3 regions of the Kosakonia sp. MUSA4 genome follow, and region 1 is predicted to be linked to each of the others. Evidence: predicted binding sites of a transcription regulator. Region 1 holds the regulator's gene; each other region holds the start of a gene.
What was found. Region 1 encodes PurR, which represses purine synthesis genes. Its sites were predicted from a motif close to CANGCAAACGTTTGCNTG; they were not measured.

Region 1 (5,732 bases):
TAACAGGGGATTGCTCAGTGGCGCGGATACCAAAAGCTTCGATCACGCTCTGTGCTTTGTTGTTCACCACGCTTTCTTTCACGCCATTGGCTAACGCCTCTGAACAGGCGCGAGCATCGGCCGTGCAAAAATCGCATCTGGCGAAAGCATCCGAACGTAAGAAAAAAACCACATCACAAAAAACATCAAAGAAAAGCAGTCGCAGTACGGCAGAAAAAACCACCAGTAAAAAAACAACAGAAAACAAGAAGTCACCGGCTAAGAAAAAAGTTTCCACCAGCAGCAAAGCCAGTCAGATTACCTCGCGTCGTAACAAAACCAGCCAGTTAAAAACTACAGAAGTCGCCTGGACGGAAAAATGCAGTACGCCGCGCAAAGGCCGCAAGCCTCATTGTGTCAAAGTCAAAAAAACCACGACCATTGCTGAGGCACATAAAGTGCGTATTCAGAAAGCCCAGAAAACGGCGATGTCAAAACTGATGAACCAGATTGGTAAACCTTACCGCTGGGGCGGCACCTCGCCGAGCACCGGTTTTGATTGTAGTGGTCTGGTCTATTACGCCTATAAGGATTTGGTGAAATTCCGCATTCCGCGCACCGCCAACGAAATGTATCACCTGCGTGATGCTTCGCCGGTGAATGTGGCGGAGCTGGAAAGCGGCGACCTGGTATTCTTCCGCACGCAGGGTCGCGGTACCGCCGATCACGTTGGCGTGTACGTTGGCAACGGCAAGTTTATCCAGTCTCCGCGCAGCGGCCAGGATATTCAGGTTACTTCCCTTAGCGAAGACTACTGGCAGCGCCATTACGTCGGCGCTCGCCGCGTCGTTACGCCGAAAACCATTCGTTGATCCCATCGCCTGTCGTCACTGCGACAGGCGATGTTCTCTTTTTCCCATCCCCGCGATTTGTTACTCTAAGCCGCACACTCAGTAGGGTTATTGGGTGTATTAAAATAATGAAGGAGAGTAGCAATGTCGTTCGAATTACCTGCATTACCGTATGCAAAAGACGCCCTGATGCCGCATATCTCAGCCGAAACGCTGGAGTATCACTATGGTAAGCACCATCAGACTTATGTCACTAACCTCAACAATCTGATCAAAGGCACCGCCTTCGAAGGCAAAACGCTGGAAGAGATCGTTAAGCACAGCGAAGGCGGCGTATTCAATAACGCCGCGCAGGTCTGGAACCACACCTTCTACTGGAATTGCCTCGCGCCGCACGCTGGCGGTGAGCCGAGTGGCGAACTGGCCGCTGCGATTGCTAAAGCATTTGGCAGCTTTGCGGAGTTCAAAGCGCAGTTTACCGATGCCGCAGTGAAAAACTTTGGTTCAGGCTGGACATGGCTGGTGAAAAAAGCGGATGGCGGGTTGGCGATTGTCTCAACGTCCAATGCGGGAACACCGCTGACGACGGATGCGACACCGCTGCTGACTGTCGATGTCTGGGAACATGCTTATTACATTGACTACCGCAACGCCCGTCCGAACTACCTTGAGCACTTCTGGGCGCTGGTCAACTGGACCTTCGTGGCGAAGAATTTCGCCGCATAAAACATTCGCTGCATAAAACAAAGGAGGGGCATTGCCCCTCCTCTTTTTTACTCAACCGCCGCACAGGCTCGTTCCGGCTGTGATCGCCCGGAAAACAGCACCACCATCAGCCCAAGCCCTGCAATAATCGCCCCCATCACCGGGACAAAATCATAACCCAGACCACCGGAAATTACCGCGCCGCCCGCAGCCGCACCGAGTGCGTTGCCGAGGTTAAAGGCACCAATGTTCACTGAAGAAGAGAGCCCCGGCGCTTCATGTGCGACGCGCATTACACGCATTTGCAGCGGCGGAACCACGGCAAAGGTCGCAGCGCCCCAGACCACCATACTGATAGCCGCGCCCACTTCGCTACGGGCCAGGAACGGAATGGCCAGCATGATGGCAATCAACAGGATAAGAAAGCCTTTCAGCGTACCGGTTACCGAACGATCCGCCAGCTTGCCGCCAAGGTAGTTACCAATCGAGAAACCGACGCCAATCAGCACCAACATCCCGGTAACAAATACCGGCGTAGCATCAGTAATGGTACGCAGCACCGGCGAAATATAGGTATAAAGTGTGAACATCGCGCCTGCGCCGAGCACCGTCGTCAGCAGTGCTGACAGCACCTGTGGACGAACCAGCACAGACAACTCTTTGCGTACATCCGGGCGTTCGCCCGCTCCGCCGCCAGGCAGTGAAAAGTAGAGGCTCAGCATGGCAACCAGTCCCAGCCCGGCGGTCGCCATAAATGACATACGCCAGCCGATGGTTTCACCCAGCCAGGTTGCAGCAGGCACGCCGCCAATATTGGCGATGGTCAGCCCCATAAACATGGTCGCGACGGCGCTGGCTTGTTTCTCTTTTGCCACCACGCTTGCCGCAACAACCGACCCCAGGCCAAAGAAGGCGCCGTGGTTGAGGCTGGTGACGATGCGCGCCAGCATTAAGGTGGTGTAGTCCGGCGCGATTGCCGACAGCACGTTGCCCAGTGTAAAGATCGCCATCAGGAAGATCAGCGCGTTACGTCTGCCACGGTGTGACAGCAGCAGCGTCATTAGCGGCGCCCCCACCATCACGCCAATCGCATAAGCGCTAATCAGCATTCCCGCCGCCGGAATGGAAACATCGACGCCACGGGCAATAACGGGCAGCAACCCCATCGGGGAGAACTCCGTTGTACCTATCCCAAAGGCGCCAATCGCCAGGGCAAGCAGAGGGAAATTAATTTTCATCGTTTGACTCCGAAAAAGCCGTGTCGGTTGGGGACACTGTCGCAGAAGTCAAAAGTATGACATGAATCACAAAAAACAGAAGTTAGCAGGATGACAAAAGATTATTGCAGAAGTGATAACAATGGCGGGGGAAAAGCCGAGGGAGAAGGCTCTCCCTCGTGTCAGATCAATGCAGCGCGGCGGTCAGCCCACCGAAAACAATCAGGCTCAGAACAATGACAGTAGTGACCAAAGAATACTTCAGATCGGTGCTCATCAATTTTTCTCCATTTTCATTTCCCCACAAAAAGTGAGTTTGCGCATTTTTGCACAGATAATCATAAAAATCTTGCAGGAATTAGCGGGAGATATGTTTTAGCGCTTCCCCTTTTGCTCAAGATAAGACAAAATTCGACGCTAAATTTATTAGCGTACCGGCCATTGACTCCCCTCCTGACGTTTAGTGTCTTTTTCCCGGCGTACCGCACTCACTTTGCTGGGGTTCAGGGTGATTGAAGGCAAACGTTTACCTTAAGTATTATCAGGAGCTTATGATATGGTCTGGAGTGATTTCTGATGGCAACGATTAAAGACGTCGCGAAACGAGCAAACGTTTCCACTACAACCGTATCACATGTAATCAACAAAACGCGCTTCGTCGCTGAAGAGACCCGCAACGCCGTATGGGCAGCGATCAAAGAGTTGCATTACTCCCCCAGCGCCGTGGCGCGTAGCCTGAAAGTCAATCACACTAAATCGATCGGTTTGCTGGCCACCAGCAGCGAAGCCGCCTATTTTGCCGAGATCATCGAAGCTGTAGAGAAAAAATGCTTCCAGAAAGGCTACACCTTGATCCTTGGCAACGCCTGGAACAACCTTGAGAAACAGCGCGCCTACCTGTCGATGATGGCGCAAAAACGTGTCGATGGCCTGCTGGTGATGTGCTCCGAATACCCGGAATCGCTGCTGAGCATGCTGGAAGAGTACCGTAATATCCCGATGGTGGTGATGGACTGGGGCGAGGCGAAAGCCGATTTTACCGACTCGGTCATTGATAACGCTTTTGAAGGCGGCTATATGGCCGGCCGCTATCTGATTGAGCGCGGGCATCGCGATATCGGCGTCATTCCAGGCCCGCTGGAGCGCAACACCGGCGCTGGCCGCCTCGCTGGTTTTATGAAGGCGATGGAAGAAGCGATCATCACCGTACCGGAAAACTGGATCGTACAGGGCGACTTTGAACCGGAATCGGGTTACCGGGCGATGCAGCAGATCCTCAACCAGTCACACCGCCCCACTGCCGTGTTCTGCGGCGGCGATATTATGGCGATGGGCGCGCTCTGCGCGGCAGATGAGATGGGGCTGCGCGTTCCCCAGGACATTTCGCTGATCGGCTATGACAATGTGCGCAATTCCCGCTACTTTACGCCCGCGCTGACCACCATCCATCAGCCGAAAGATTCGCTGGGTGAAACAGCGTTTACCATGTTGCTCGATCGTATCGTCAACAAACGCGAAGAGTCGCAATCCATTGAAGTTCATCCGCGCCTGATCGAACGCCGCTCGGTGGCGGATGGCCCGTTCCGCGACTACCGCCGTTAATCACATCCCGCGGGGGCCGTTACTCCGGCTCCCGCAACCATTCGCTGTTCAGCGTCTCACTGTCCCCCAGATACTCCAGCAGCCAGCTCAACGCCGGTGATGCGTCGTTTTGTTGCCATGTCAGGCAGCAGGCCGCATCCGGAAAAGGGTTCTCCAGTTCCAGCGCCACCCAGTCGCCGCTGTCCAGCCGTGGACGGGCGAAATGCGCGGGCACCATCCCCACGCACAGCCCGGCAGAAAGGCAGGCTTCGGAAGCGGACCAGTCCGGCACGATGACCCGCTTCTGGTTATCCAGCAGCCAGGTAATGCGTTTAGGCAACGAGCGCGACGTATCTTCCTGAATCAACGAAGGCCAGTTGCGCAACGTTTCATCGCTTAGCGGGCCGGGCATTGATGCCAGTGGATGGCGGCTGGAAACCACGCATTTCCAGCTCAGCATGCCCATATCACGAAACGCGTAGCGTCCACCGACCGGGATCGCCTGGGTCGCGCCAATCGCCACCTCAACGCGTCCATCTGCCAGCGCATCCCAGACACCGTTGAACACCTCCTGGTAAACCTGTAACTCGACATCGTTAAAATGTCGGTAGAAATCGACGATCAGTTGCCGTGTTCGCGCCGGTTTCACAATGTTATCCACGGCAATCGCCAGCTGGCCGCGCCAGCCGTTAGCGATCTGTTGACACTGTTGGCGGGTGATCTGCATTTTTTTGATAACAGATCGCCCCTCTTTTAAAAACCAGCTTCCGGCGGGTGTTAGCTCCACATCGCGATGACGGCGTTCGAATAACGGAACCGCCAGCCACTCTTCGAGTTGGCGCACGGTATAGCTCACTGCTGAAGGTACACGGTGCAGCTCCTGGGCGGCACCGCTGAAACTACCGTTGCGCGCAACAGCATCTACCACTTCCAGTGAATATTCTGACCACATAATCTGCCTGCAAAAATTTTGAAATCACTGCGCAAATATTAGCGTTTCACAAGCAGGAAAGCACTCCTTACACTCGACAGCCCTGAAGAAGCAACAAGGTGAGAACTCGAATGCAACCTGGCAAAGGATTTTTAGTCTGGCTCGCGGGATTAAGCGTGCTGGGCTTTTTAGCCACCGACATGTACCTGCCCGCGTTTAGCGCGATACAACAAGATTTGCAAACCTCTCCGGCCATCGTTAGCGCCACGCTCAGTTTGTTCCTGGCAGGCTTTGCTGTCGCACAACTGGTGTGGGGGCCATTGTCGGATCGCTATGGCCGCAGACCTATTCTGTTGAGCGGGCTGACCATTTTCGCACTTGGCTGTCTGGGAACATTGTGGGTACGGGACGCCAGCCTGTTACTGGCGCTGCGTTTCGTACAGGCGATCGGCGTTTGTGCCGCTACCG
Region 2 (5,732 bases), 1.7 Mb from region 1:
CACAAACGGGATGGTCAGCTTGCGCTGGGCGGTAATAGAAGCGCGATCCAGTACGTCGAGCGTATCGAACAGCGTACGCATTTCTCTGTCCAGCCGTTTGAGCAGAAAACGGCCCACATCTTCCGGCAACTCAAAACCACGAATGCGCGCGCGCAGTTGCAACGCCTGCAACTTGTCTTCATCGGAGAGCGGTTGCAGCTTGTAGATCTGCCCCCAGTCCAGCCGCGACGCCAGATCCGGCAGCCCAAGATTCAACTGGCGCGGCGGACGATCGCCGGTGATCAGCAGCCGGGTTTTGCCCTGTTCAAGAATGCGGTTATAGAGGTTGAAGATCGCCATTTCCCACGGCTCGTCACCGGCAATGCATTCGATATTATCGATACACACCAGCGAGAGTTGATCCATCCCCTCCAGCACTTCCGGCACGAACCAGGTGCGCTTATCCAGCGGCACATAGCCAACGGCATCGCCGCGCCTGGAGAGCTCCGCGCAGGCGGCGTGCAGCAAATGACTGCGCCCGGCGCCTTCCCGCGACCAGAAATAGATGTATCCGCTGTGTGCCTGGCGCAGAACGTTTTGCAACGCCGCCAGTAAAGAGGGGTTATCACCCGGCCAGAAACTCGCGAAGGTTTCATCATCGGGTAAATATAATGGCAAAGAGAGCTGTGCCGGTGTGTTCAGAGGGACCTCAACAGGGCTTACAAAAAACGCAGCGAGTTTACCATAAAACATGGCAAGGTTTGAACCGGGCGCGAAACCCGGTTCAAACGACAGGCATTAACCCTTCGCGGCGTCGTTGTCCTGCGCGTCCAGCACCACTTCTTCCGGGCGCAGTACGCTAATCAGTTTGAAGATCAGGCTCAGGCAGACACCAACAATGGTCGCCAGCGCCATGCCTTTCAGTTCCGCCGCGCCGATGTGCACTTTCGCACCGCTGACGCCGATGATCAGGATGACGGACGTGAGTATCAGGTTCTGCGCTTTGCTGTAATCGACTTTCGATTCAATCAATACGCGAATACCGGATGCGCCAATCACGCCGTACAGCAGCAACGATACGCCGCCCATGACCGGAACCGGGATGATCTGGATCGCCGCAGCCAGTTTGCCAACGCAGGAGAGCAGGATGGCGATGATAGCCGCGCCGCCGATAACCCAGGTGCTGTAAACGCGGGTGATGGCCATTACACCGATGTTCTCACCGTAAGTGGTGTTCGGCGTGGAACCAAAGAAGCCAGAAATAATCGTCGAGAAACCGTTAGCAAACATCGAACGATGCAGGCCCGGATCGCGGATCAGATCTTTTTTGATGATATTCGCCGTCACCACCAGGTGACCCACATGCTCGGCAATCACCACCAGCGCCGCAGGCAGAATGGTGAAAATAGCAAACCACTCGAAACGCGGAGTATAGAACGTCGGCAGCGCAAACCAGTGCGCCTGCGCGATCGGCGTGGTATCGACAACGCCCATGACGAAGGAGAGCGCATAGCCCGCCAGCACGCCGATAAGGATCGGGATAATCGCCATAAAGCCACGGAACAGCACGGAACCAAACACCGTGACGCCCAGCGTGACCATCGAAATGATCACCGTTTTGCTATCCGCGCTCTGACCGTCAGCCGGTAGCAGACCCGCCATATTCGCCGCCACACCGGCCAGTTCCAGGCCGATAACCGCAACGATAGCGCCCATTGCCGCAGGCGGGAACATCACATCCAGCCAGCCGGTACCGGCTTTCTTAACAATAAAGGAGACGATGCAGAACAACACGCCGCACATAATGAAGCCGCCCAGCGCCACTTCATAACCGAGCGGCAGCAGCAGCAGCACCGGCGAGATAAACGCAAAGCTGGAGCCGAGGTAAGCCGGAATTTTCCCCTTACAGATGAAGAGATAAAGCAGCGTCCCGATACCATTGAACAGCAGCACGGTAGCCGGGTTAATGTGGAACAGAATTGGCACCAGCACGGTCGCGCCAAACATGGCGAACAGGTGCTGCAAACTAAGCGGAATCGTTTGCAAAAGCGGCGGTCTTTCACTCACCCCGATAGCACGGCGCGTCATAATGTTTTTCCTCTGAGTGTTGTTGTTTATCTCCCCGTCCTTTGCGGCGGGCAGTTTATGAATCCAAAAAAAAGCCGACTATCAAAGTCGGCTTTCGATTTGTCATGCGTTACTTCGTACCAAAGATTTTGTCACCGGCATCGCCGAGGCCCGGAATAATGTAGCCGTGCTCGTTGAGGCCCTTGTCGATCGACGCGGTATACAGCTCGACGTCCGGGTGCGCTTTCTCCAGCGCCGCCAGACCTTCCGGCGCGGCAACCAGCACCAGTACCTTAATGCTGTGACAGCCTGCGTTTTTCAGCAGGTCGATGGTGGCAATCATTGAACCGCCGGTCGCCAGCATCGGGTCAACCACCAGCGCCATACGCTCGTCGATGTTGGACACCAGTTTCTGGAAGTACGGTACCGGCTTCAGCGTTTCTTCATTACGGTAGATACCGACCACGCTGATGCGCGCGCTCGGCACGTGCTCCAGCACGCCTTCCATCATGCCCAGACCGGCGCGCAGAATCGGCACCACGGTAATTTTTTTACCTTTGATCTGCTCAACCTCCACCGGGCCGTTCCAGCCTTCGATGGTCACTTTTTCGGTTTCGAGGTCAGCCGTCGCTTCATACGTCAGCAGGCTGCCCACTTCTGAGGCGAGTTCACGAAAGCGTTTGGTGCTGATATCGTTTTCACGCATCAACCCAAGCTTGTGTTTGACGAGTGGGTGTTTAACTTCCACGACCTTCATACTCTTCTCCTTTCCCCTGACAGGTGGCAGCCACAAAAAAAATCGCCGGATTATACCGCTTTTTTTCCGTTGTGCTACAGGTAGCCGCTTGATCGCGATCAATCAGGCTGGAAAATAGTATATCGGAACTTATAAGGTACGCCCGGCAATAATAGGCTCGCAAACGTTTGCCTGGGCTGCTAGAATTGCGCCGAATTTTATTTCTACCGCAAGAAAACGCGTGGGGACTGAAGCAGTGACCGATAAAACCTCTCTCAGCTATAAAGATGCCGGTGTTGATATTGATGCAGGCAATGCTCTGGTTGACCGAATCAAAGGCGTGGTGAAGAAGACCCGCCGTCCGGAAGTAATGGGCGGTCTGGGCGGCTTCGGCGCGCTGTGCGCTCTGCCGCAAAAATATCGTGAACCGGTACTGGTTTCCGGCACTGATGGCGTTGGCACCAAGCTGCGTCTGGCAATGGATCTGAAACGTCATGACACCATCGGTATCGACCTGGTCGCCATGTGTGTAAACGACCTGGTGGTACAGGGCGCTGAGCCGCTGTTCTTCCTCGACTATTACGCCACCGGCAAGCTGGACGTGGACACCGCCGCCAGCGTGATCAACGGCATCGCCGAAGGCTGCCTGCAATCCGGTTGTGCGCTGGTTGGCGGCGAAACCGCAGAGATGCCGGGCATGTATCACGGTGAAGATTACGACGTGGCCGGTTTCTGCGTGGGCGTGGTAGAGAAAGCAGAAATTATTGACGGCTCCAAAGTAGCCGATGGCGACGTGCTGGTGGCGCTGGCTTCCAGCGGTCCGCACTCCAACGGTTACTCGCTGGTGCGTAAAGTGATCGAAGTGAGCGGCTGCGATCCGCTGACCACTCAACTTGAAGGCAAACCGCTGGCCGATCACCTGCTGGAACCGACGCGTATTTACGTGAAATCGGTGCTGGAGCTGATTGAAAACGTTGATGTACACGCTATCGCTCACCTGACGGGCGGCGGTTTCTGGGAAAATATCCCGCGCGTTCTGCCGGATAACACCCAGGCGGTTATCGACGAATCCTCCTGGCAGTGGCCGGCGGTCTTCAACTGGCTGCAAAGCGCCGGTAACGTCAGCCGTCATGAAATGTACCGCACCTTCAACTGTGGCGTCGGTATGGTCATCGCGCTGCCTGCCGCAGAAGCGGATAAAGCCATTGCCCTGCTCAATGCCAAAGGTGAAAACGCGTGGAAAATCGGTATTATCAAAGCATCCGATTCCAGTGAGCGTGTGGTCATTGAATGAAAAACATTGTGGTGCTGATTTCCGGTAACGGAAGCAATTTGCAGGCGATTATCGATGCCTGCAAACAGAAGAAAATCAACGGCACCCTGCGGGCAGTATTCAGTAACAAGGCCGACGCGTTCGGCCTTGAACGTGCGCGGGAAGCCGCAATTCCTGCGCATGCCCTTCTTGCCTCGCAGTTTGCCAGCCGCGATGCCTTCGATCGTGAACTGATGCATGAAATTGACGCCTACGCGCCGGATGTGGTGGTGCTGGCAGGTTACATGCGCATCCTCAGCCCGGCATTTGTTACCCATTACGCCGGACGTCTGCTGAATATTCATCCTTCCCTGCTGCCGAAATACCCAGGTCTGAACACGCACCGCCAGGTGCTGGAAAATGGCGATGAAGTGCACGGCACCAGCGTGCATTTTGTGACGGAAGAGCTGGATGGCGGCCCGGTCATTTTGCAGGCCAAAGTCCCGGTGTTTGACGGCGACACGGAAGAAGAGATCACCGACCGCGTACAAGCGCAGGAACACGCGATTTATCCGCTGGTGGTGAGCTGGTTCGTCGATGGTCGCCTGAAGATGGAGAATAACAGCGCGTGGCTTGATGGCGTCTGTCTGCCTCCAGAAGGCTATGCAGCCGACGAATAATCGTCCCCACTTGTTGTTCTGCTGCCGGATGGCGCGATGCTTATCCGGTCTTCACCGTTTTCCCGGGCCGTTTTCAGGCCAGATAAGGCGAAGCTGCCCTCCGGCGTCAAACGCGCCCAATGCCTTCTTATCCCCGCAGTATTTTCATCACCTTAAGTCAGAAAAAAGATTACTGTCATACTTTTTTGGCACAGTTGGACATCTTAGGGCAAAGCTCGCCATAATAAGTTGTGCCATACGAAGGAACGCCAGCAACGTTCACCTGTCAGTCGCGGACACCGTAAGAACGAAAAGGCATTGCTGTGTCCCGAGTAAGAACCGGAGTGTAAACAGGAATGGGTCAGGAAAAGTTATATCTCGAAAAAGAACTAAGCTGGTTGTGCTTCAACGAACGTGTTCTCCAGGAAGCGGCAGACAAAAGTAACCCGCTAATCGAGCGCATGCGTTTTTTGGGAATCTATTCCAATAACCTCGATGAATTTTATAAGGTGCGTTTTGCCGAGCTGAAACGCCGGTTGATCATCAGCGAAGAGCAAGGCACCACCACCAACTCACGTCATCTGCTGGGCAAAATTCAGTCCCGTGTGCTGAAGGCCGACCAGGAATTCGACAGCCTGTACAACGACCTGCTGCTGGAGATGGCACGCAACCAAATCTTCCTGATCAACGAACGGCAACTGTCGCAAAACCAGCAAAGCTGGCTGCGCAACTACTTCAAGCAGTATCTGCGCCAGCACATTACGCCGACACTGATAAACCGCGAAACCAACCTGGTGCGGTTCTTAAAAGATGATTACACCTATCTGGCGGTCGAGATCATTCGCGGCAACGATATCCGCTACGCCCTGCTGGAGATCCCGTCGGACAAAGTACCGCGTTTCGTGAATCTGCCGCCGGAAACGCCACGTCGCCGCAAACCGATGATCCTGCTGGACAACATTCTGCGCTACTGCCTTGATGACATTTTTAAAGGCTTCTTCGATTACGATTCGCTGAATGCCTACTCGATGAAGATGAC
Region 3 (5,732 bases), 900 kb from region 1:
ATTAATGTACCCCGTGTCCGGGTAAGGTGCCCTGCGTCAGGGCAATCAGGAAAGCATACTCCAGCGCTACGCCTTCATAGGATTTAAAACGTCCGGATTTCCCTCCGTGTCCGGAATCCATATCGGTACAGAGCAGCAGCAGGTTATTGTCCGTTTTGTACTCGCGCAGTTTTGCCACCCACTTCGCCGGTTCCCAGTACTGCACCTGCGAATCATGCAGCCCGGTCGTTACCAGCATGTGCGGGTAATCGTGGGCCTCGACGTTGTCATAAGGGCTGTAGCCCTTGATGTAGTGATAGTAGGTTTCATCCTGCGGATTCCCCCACTCTTCAAACTCACCGGTGGTCAGCGGAATAGATTCATCCAGCATGGTGGTCACGACATCGACAAAGGGCACCTGGGCAATCACACCATGAAATAGCGAGGGACGCTGATTGATGACTGCGCCTATCAGCATACCGCCAGCGCTTCCCCCCATGCCGTAGCAGAAGAGCGGCGAACCATATCCCTGCGCCAGCAGCGAATCGGTGACATCAATAAAATCATTGAAGGTATTTTTCTTGTTGAGGAATTTTCCCTCTTCATACCACGATTGCCCCAGCTCACCGCCGCCGCGTACGTGGGCAATGGCAAACACAAAGCCCCGATCGAGCAGGCTCAGGCGGCTGCTGCTAAAGTCGGCATCCATGCTGGCGCCATAAGATCCATATCCGTAGACCAGCAGCGGATTTTCACCTTTGCGAAATAAGGTGTGGTTATAAACCAGCGAGACCGGGACTTCGACGCCATCTCTGGCGTGGATCCACAGGTGTTCACTGCGGTAGTGGCTGGCATCGAAACCCGCGACTTCAACCTGCTTCAGCACGCGCCGCTCGCCGGTATCCATATCCAGTTCAAAAAGCGTGTCCGGCGTGGTCATCGACGAGTAGCCGTAGCGTAAACGCGAGGTTTCTGGTTCCGGGTTATACGCCAACCAGGTGACATATGCCGGATCGTCAAACGCAATGCCCACCACTTCCCGCGTCTTACGGTTGATCTGCCGCAGGCTGGTTAAGCCGCGCTGCCGCTCCTCAACCACCAGCCAGTCGCTGAAGAGCGTAAACCCTTCCAGCATCACCTGTTCGCGCGCCGGGATCAGCACTTCCCAGCGCCTTTCATCGCGCACTTTGGTGCGATACAGGCCAAAGTTTTTGCCTTCGCGGTTAGAACGCAGGTAGAAAGTGTGCTGGAAATGGTCAAGGTTGTACTCATGCTCTTTGCGTCTTGGCAAAAAACAGAGCGGCTGCGCATCCGGTAGCTCTGCGTCGAGAAGCAGCACTTCACTGGTGGTCGCGCTGGAAAGGTGGATTGTAATGTAGTGCTGCGAGGTCGTTTTGCCTAAACCGACATAGAAGGTCTCATCCTGCTCTTCGTACACCAGCTCATCCTGCTGCGCCGGTTCTCCGACGGTGTGCCGCCACACCTGATACGGCAACAGCGTGGTTGCATGCTTGCGCACATAGTAGAGCGTTTCGGAGTCATTAACCCAGACAAAATCCGGTGAGACGTTATCCAGCACTTCCGGGTACCAGTTGCCGGTTTCAAGGTTACGAAAACGCAAACCATACTGGCGGCGCGATAAAAAATCTTCGGCTATCGCCATGATGGCGTTGTCTGGCGAAACTTCCAGGCCGCCGAGCGTATAGAATTCGCTGTGTGATGCGCGCTGGTTGGCATCCAGCAGCACCGTCCACTCATCCCACTCTGCGCTCAGCACCGACTGACGCTGGTAGATTGCATACTCATTACCGGGTTCGTAAATGTGCCGATAGCGATAACCATTTCTGACATAGGGCGCAGAAACTTCACGTTGCGGTATGCGTGAGATGATCTCCTGCAGCACCTCATCCTGTAACGCCTGTTGCGACGCCATCATTTTGCGGCCGTAATCATTTTCCTGATGCAGATAGTCAAGCACCTCTGGCTGCGAGCGGGTGTCGTCCCGCAGCCAGTAATAGTTATCAACGCGCGTATCGCCATGCGTGGTGATAGCGTGTGGGATCTGTTTTGCTTTCGGCGACATAGTATTGATCTTTTTTGTTTAACACTCTTGTAAGGTTGGCAAAACCCGCGCGTGATGCAAGCGAAACCACACTGTAATCAGAATCAAGCGGTAAGTTTTTGCTGCTTTATATCCTCTTCTATCTCCTCACGAACTGCCTGCGGGATCTGTAACGCATCTCCCAATGCATTCAGATAGCTACGTTCCATAAAGTGATCGATATCAATGACGGCGCAGCTGAGATACCAGAGTTCCAGCGCCTCTTCTTCATTCTGTACGCCCTGCGCCAGACGCGCGGGATCCAGCGGTTGTTCGATCGCCTGCGCAACCAGCCGCCGACCCTGTTCTTCCACCCCGGCGTCACGAAGCTGCTGCTCGATAGCGGCTCGTTCTTTATCGTCGATATGACCATCGCTCTTCGCCGCAAAAACCAGGGCCAGGATCAGGCGCTCCGTGCGCACATCCAGCGGAGATTGCTGCTGCCCGTACTGCGGTTCTCCCTGATGCGCGTTGCGGATACGGTCTTTGTATTTATTCCACAGCACCGTACCAGCGACCGCGCCGCCGCCAACCAGCAGTGCGCTGGTACCGTATTTAGCAAGAAATTTACGTGAGGATTTACTGGCAACAAGCAGCCCGGCAAGACCACCCAGAGCACCCGGCGCCAGCAGGTTATGTAATCTCTGCTCGCCCGAAGATGAGGGATCCGTATTATCTTTCGAACCCAGCAACGACTGTATTTGATTCAACCAACTCATAATGCCCTCGCTTATCAATGTGTGGTTGACCAGAGTAAGCGAGGGGGATGTCAGGAAGTGTCTGTCGCGGCAAAAGATGAGAAAATTATCGCGTTACGGCTGCGGCTGGTACTCTGCCGTACCCGCTTTGCAATCAACGGCCACGCGGTAGTGAATATCCATACTTTTACCGCGAACCGTGAGCGGTACCGTCCATTGATCACCCTTGCCGACGATCTCTTTCGGATTCACCCAGGCGACCGGATCGGCCTGCCCCAGTTTTTTCTGATCGTCTGCCCAGCGCACAATGCGATTTTGCAGATAGTCACGCTTAACGCTGGCCGCGATCCCATCGGCATCAAGGCCTTCACAAGAAGGAAACTTTACCGCTTTATCCGTTGCAGCGTGCGCCATGGTACTGCCTGCCAGCAAAAGCAGACCTGTAAAAACTCCTGCTATTTTCATGCTTATCTCCAGGTACTGACTTGTCCAGTCAAAAGCATGGTACAAATTGCTGGCAGTGCAAGATCAGGCCACTTTCGCGCGCTTCTGCGCGCTTTTAATATCCACTGCGTCTGTCGGTTCAGCATCATCAGAAGCAGCCGCTGCGGCAGGTTCTTCCGCTTCAGCGCCTGGCAATTTGCCGGATTTCAGAATACCGCTCAGCGCGTCTTTCTGTTCGGCAAGCCACAGCGCCATTTGGTCGCGCATCTCATCTTCCAGCGCTACCGGGCCGGTACCTAACCAGTCGCCCAGCACTTCCGCCAGATCGAGCATTTTATCGTAAGCATCAGCTTCCTTTTTGCTGGCAAAAGACATTTTTTCCTCACCTTCACGAATGACTACGTATTTAACTTCTACCGCCATGATGCAGCCTCATTCAACTGTGTATTTATACAGTATAATAGCGCGATGAAAAAAGCATCGCAAGGGATAAAAGACAGACGCAAACGTTTTCGTTTATACTGCGCCCAGTTTTTTTTCCAACGGTATGATGCTATGACTCTTTTAGGTACTGCGCTGCGCCCGGCAGCAACTCGCGTTATGTTACTCGGCTCTGGCGAACTGGGTAAGGAAGTAGCCATTGAATGTCAACGATTGGGCATTGAAGTGATTGCAGTTGATCGTTACGCCGATGCGCCGGCTATGCATGTGGCGCACCGTTCACATGTGATCAATATGCTTGATGGTGATGCGTTGAAGGCGCTGGTCGCACAAGAAAAACCGCATTTTATCGTGCCAGAAATCGAAGCTATCGCCACCGACACACTGCTGGAACTGGAAGCGCAAGGTCAGCATGTGGTGCCCTGCGCACGTGCCACAAAATTGACCATGAACCGTGAAGGCATTCGTCGCCTGGCGGCGGAAGAGTTGCAGTTACCGACATCCAGCTACCGCTTTGCCGACAGTGAAGCGGCTTTTCGCGATGCCGTCGCTGAGATTGGTTTGCCGTGTATTGTCAAACCCGTGATGAGCTCCTCCGGTAAAGGCCAGAGCTTTATTAAAAGCGCAGAGCAACTGACGAAAGCCTGGGAGTACGCCCAACAGGGTGGCCGCGCGGGTGCCGGACGGGTGATTGTCGAAGGCGTGGTTAACTTTGATTTTGAAATCACGCTTCTGACCATCAGCGCCGTTGATGGCGTCCATTTTTGCGCGCCGGTCGGCCACCGCCAGGAAGACGGTGATTATCGCGAATCCTGGCAGCCGCAGCAGATGTCGCCGCTGGCGCTGGAGCGCGCGCAGGCGATTGCCAGCAAAACCGTGCTGGCGCTGGGCGGCTATGGGCTGTTCGGCGTTGAGCTGTTCGTTTGCGGCGATGAAGTGATTTTCAGCGAAGTCTCGCCTCGCCCGCATGATACCGGGATGGTGACGCTGATTTCCCAGGATCTCTCGGAGTTCGCGCTGCATGTCCGTGCTTTCCTCGGTTTACCGATTGGCGACATCCGCCAGTACGGCCCGGCAGCTTCGGCCGTGATCCTGCCGCGTCTGAGCAGCCAGAATGTAACCTTCGATAACGTGCAAAATGCGCTCGCCGCCGGCGTGCAACTGCGTCTTTTTGGGAAACCTGAAATCGACGGCTCTCGCCGCATGGGCGTTGCGCTGGCCGTGGCTGAAAGTGTCGAAACGGCTGTAGAACGCGCGGTTGCCGCTGCGGCGGCAGTTCAGGTTAAGGGCTAAAAAAAAGCCCGGAGGCGCTCATCGCCTGCCGGGATTTTTTGCACAAGGCGGGTAAACACCCGCCCGCGAGATTACTGTTTCGCGCCTTCTACCGCTTCGCGCGCCAGTTTGGTGATGCGATCGTAATCACCCGCTTCCAGCGCATCTGCCGGAACCAGCCAGGAACCGCCGATGCACAGCACGCTTTTCAGCGCCAGGTAATCACGGTAGTTAGCCGGGGAGATCCCGCCAGTCGGGCAGAAACGAACCTGAGAGAACGGACCCGCAATCGCCTGCAACGCTTTAGTACCGCCGTTGGCTTCTGCCGGGAAGAATTTGAACTCTTTCAGACCGTAGTCCATGCCCAGCATCAATTCAGAAACGGTGCTGATGCCCGGGATCAGCGGGATAGTACCTTCGGTCGCAGCTTTCAGCAGCGGCTCGGTCAGACCCGGGCTGATAGCGAACTGCGCGCCAGCAGCGGTGACTTCCGCCAGCTGCTGCGGGTTCAGTACCGTACCGGCACCGATAATTGCGTCGGGCACTTCTTTTGCGATAGCGCGGATAGCATCCATCGCACAAGCCGTACGCAGGGTGACTTCCAGTACGCGAACGCCACCGGCGACCAGCGCTTTTGCCATCGGCACAGCGTGTTCCAGTTTGTTCACTACAATCACCGGCACTACCGGACCTGTTTTCAGAATTGCTTCTGCACTCGTTTTCCAGTTTTTCATCAGAGTTTTTCTCTCGCCAGAACTAAATCTTATCGTCTTAAAAAGTGATACAGGTTGCGCCCT

Region 2: the regulator PurR is predicted to act here: its motif matches at 2,960-2,977, upstream of purM (phosphoribosylformylglycinamidine cyclo-ligase).
Region 3: the regulator PurR is predicted to act here: its motif matches at 3,722-3,739, upstream of purT (formate-dependent phosphoribosylglycinamide formyltransferase).

Annotation. Positions count from the first base shown of each region.
Region 1 covers NZ_CP025697.1:2,173,109-2,178,840, reverse strand. Annotated here, with positions in the region: gene C0557_RS10375 (C40 family peptidase) at 18-851, shown strand; gene sodB (superoxide dismutase [Fe]) at 975-1,556, shown strand; gene C0557_RS10365 (MFS transporter) at 1,604-2,773, opposite strand; gene C0557_RS10360 (YnhF family membrane protein) at 2,940-3,029, opposite strand; gene purR (HTH-type transcriptional repressor PurR) at 3,329-4,354, shown strand; gene punR (DNA-binding transcriptional activator PunR) at 4,374-5,285, opposite strand; gene punC (purine nucleoside transporter PunC) at 5,396-5,732, shown strand, end outside.
Region 2 covers NZ_CP025697.1:3,867,825-3,873,556, forward strand. Annotated here, with positions in the region: gene C0557_RS18220 (DnaA inactivator Hda) at 1-681, opposite strand, end outside; gene uraA (uracil permease) at 778-2,067, opposite strand; gene upp (uracil phosphoribosyltransferase) at 2,177-2,803, opposite strand; gene purM (phosphoribosylformylglycinamidine cyclo-ligase) at 3,039-4,076, shown strand; gene purN (phosphoribosylglycinamide formyltransferase) at 4,073-4,714, shown strand; gene ppk1 (polyphosphate kinase 1) at 5,050-5,732, shown strand, end outside.
Region 3 covers NZ_CP025697.1:3,071,045-3,076,776, forward strand. Annotated here, with positions in the region: gene exoX (exodeoxyribonuclease X) at 1-5, shown strand, start outside; gene ptrB (oligopeptidase B) at 2-2,062, opposite strand; gene C0557_RS14565 (tellurite resistance TerB family protein) at 2,146-2,802, opposite strand; gene yebF (protein YebF) at 2,893-3,243, opposite strand; gene C0557_RS14575 (YebG family protein) at 3,307-3,645, opposite strand; gene purT (formate-dependent phosphoribosylglycinamide formyltransferase) at 3,778-4,956, shown strand; gene kdgA (bifunctional 4-hydroxy-2-oxoglutarate aldolase/2-dehydro-3-deoxy-phosphogluconate aldolase) at 5,028-5,669, opposite strand; gene edd (phosphogluconate dehydratase) at 5,707-5,732, opposite strand, start outside.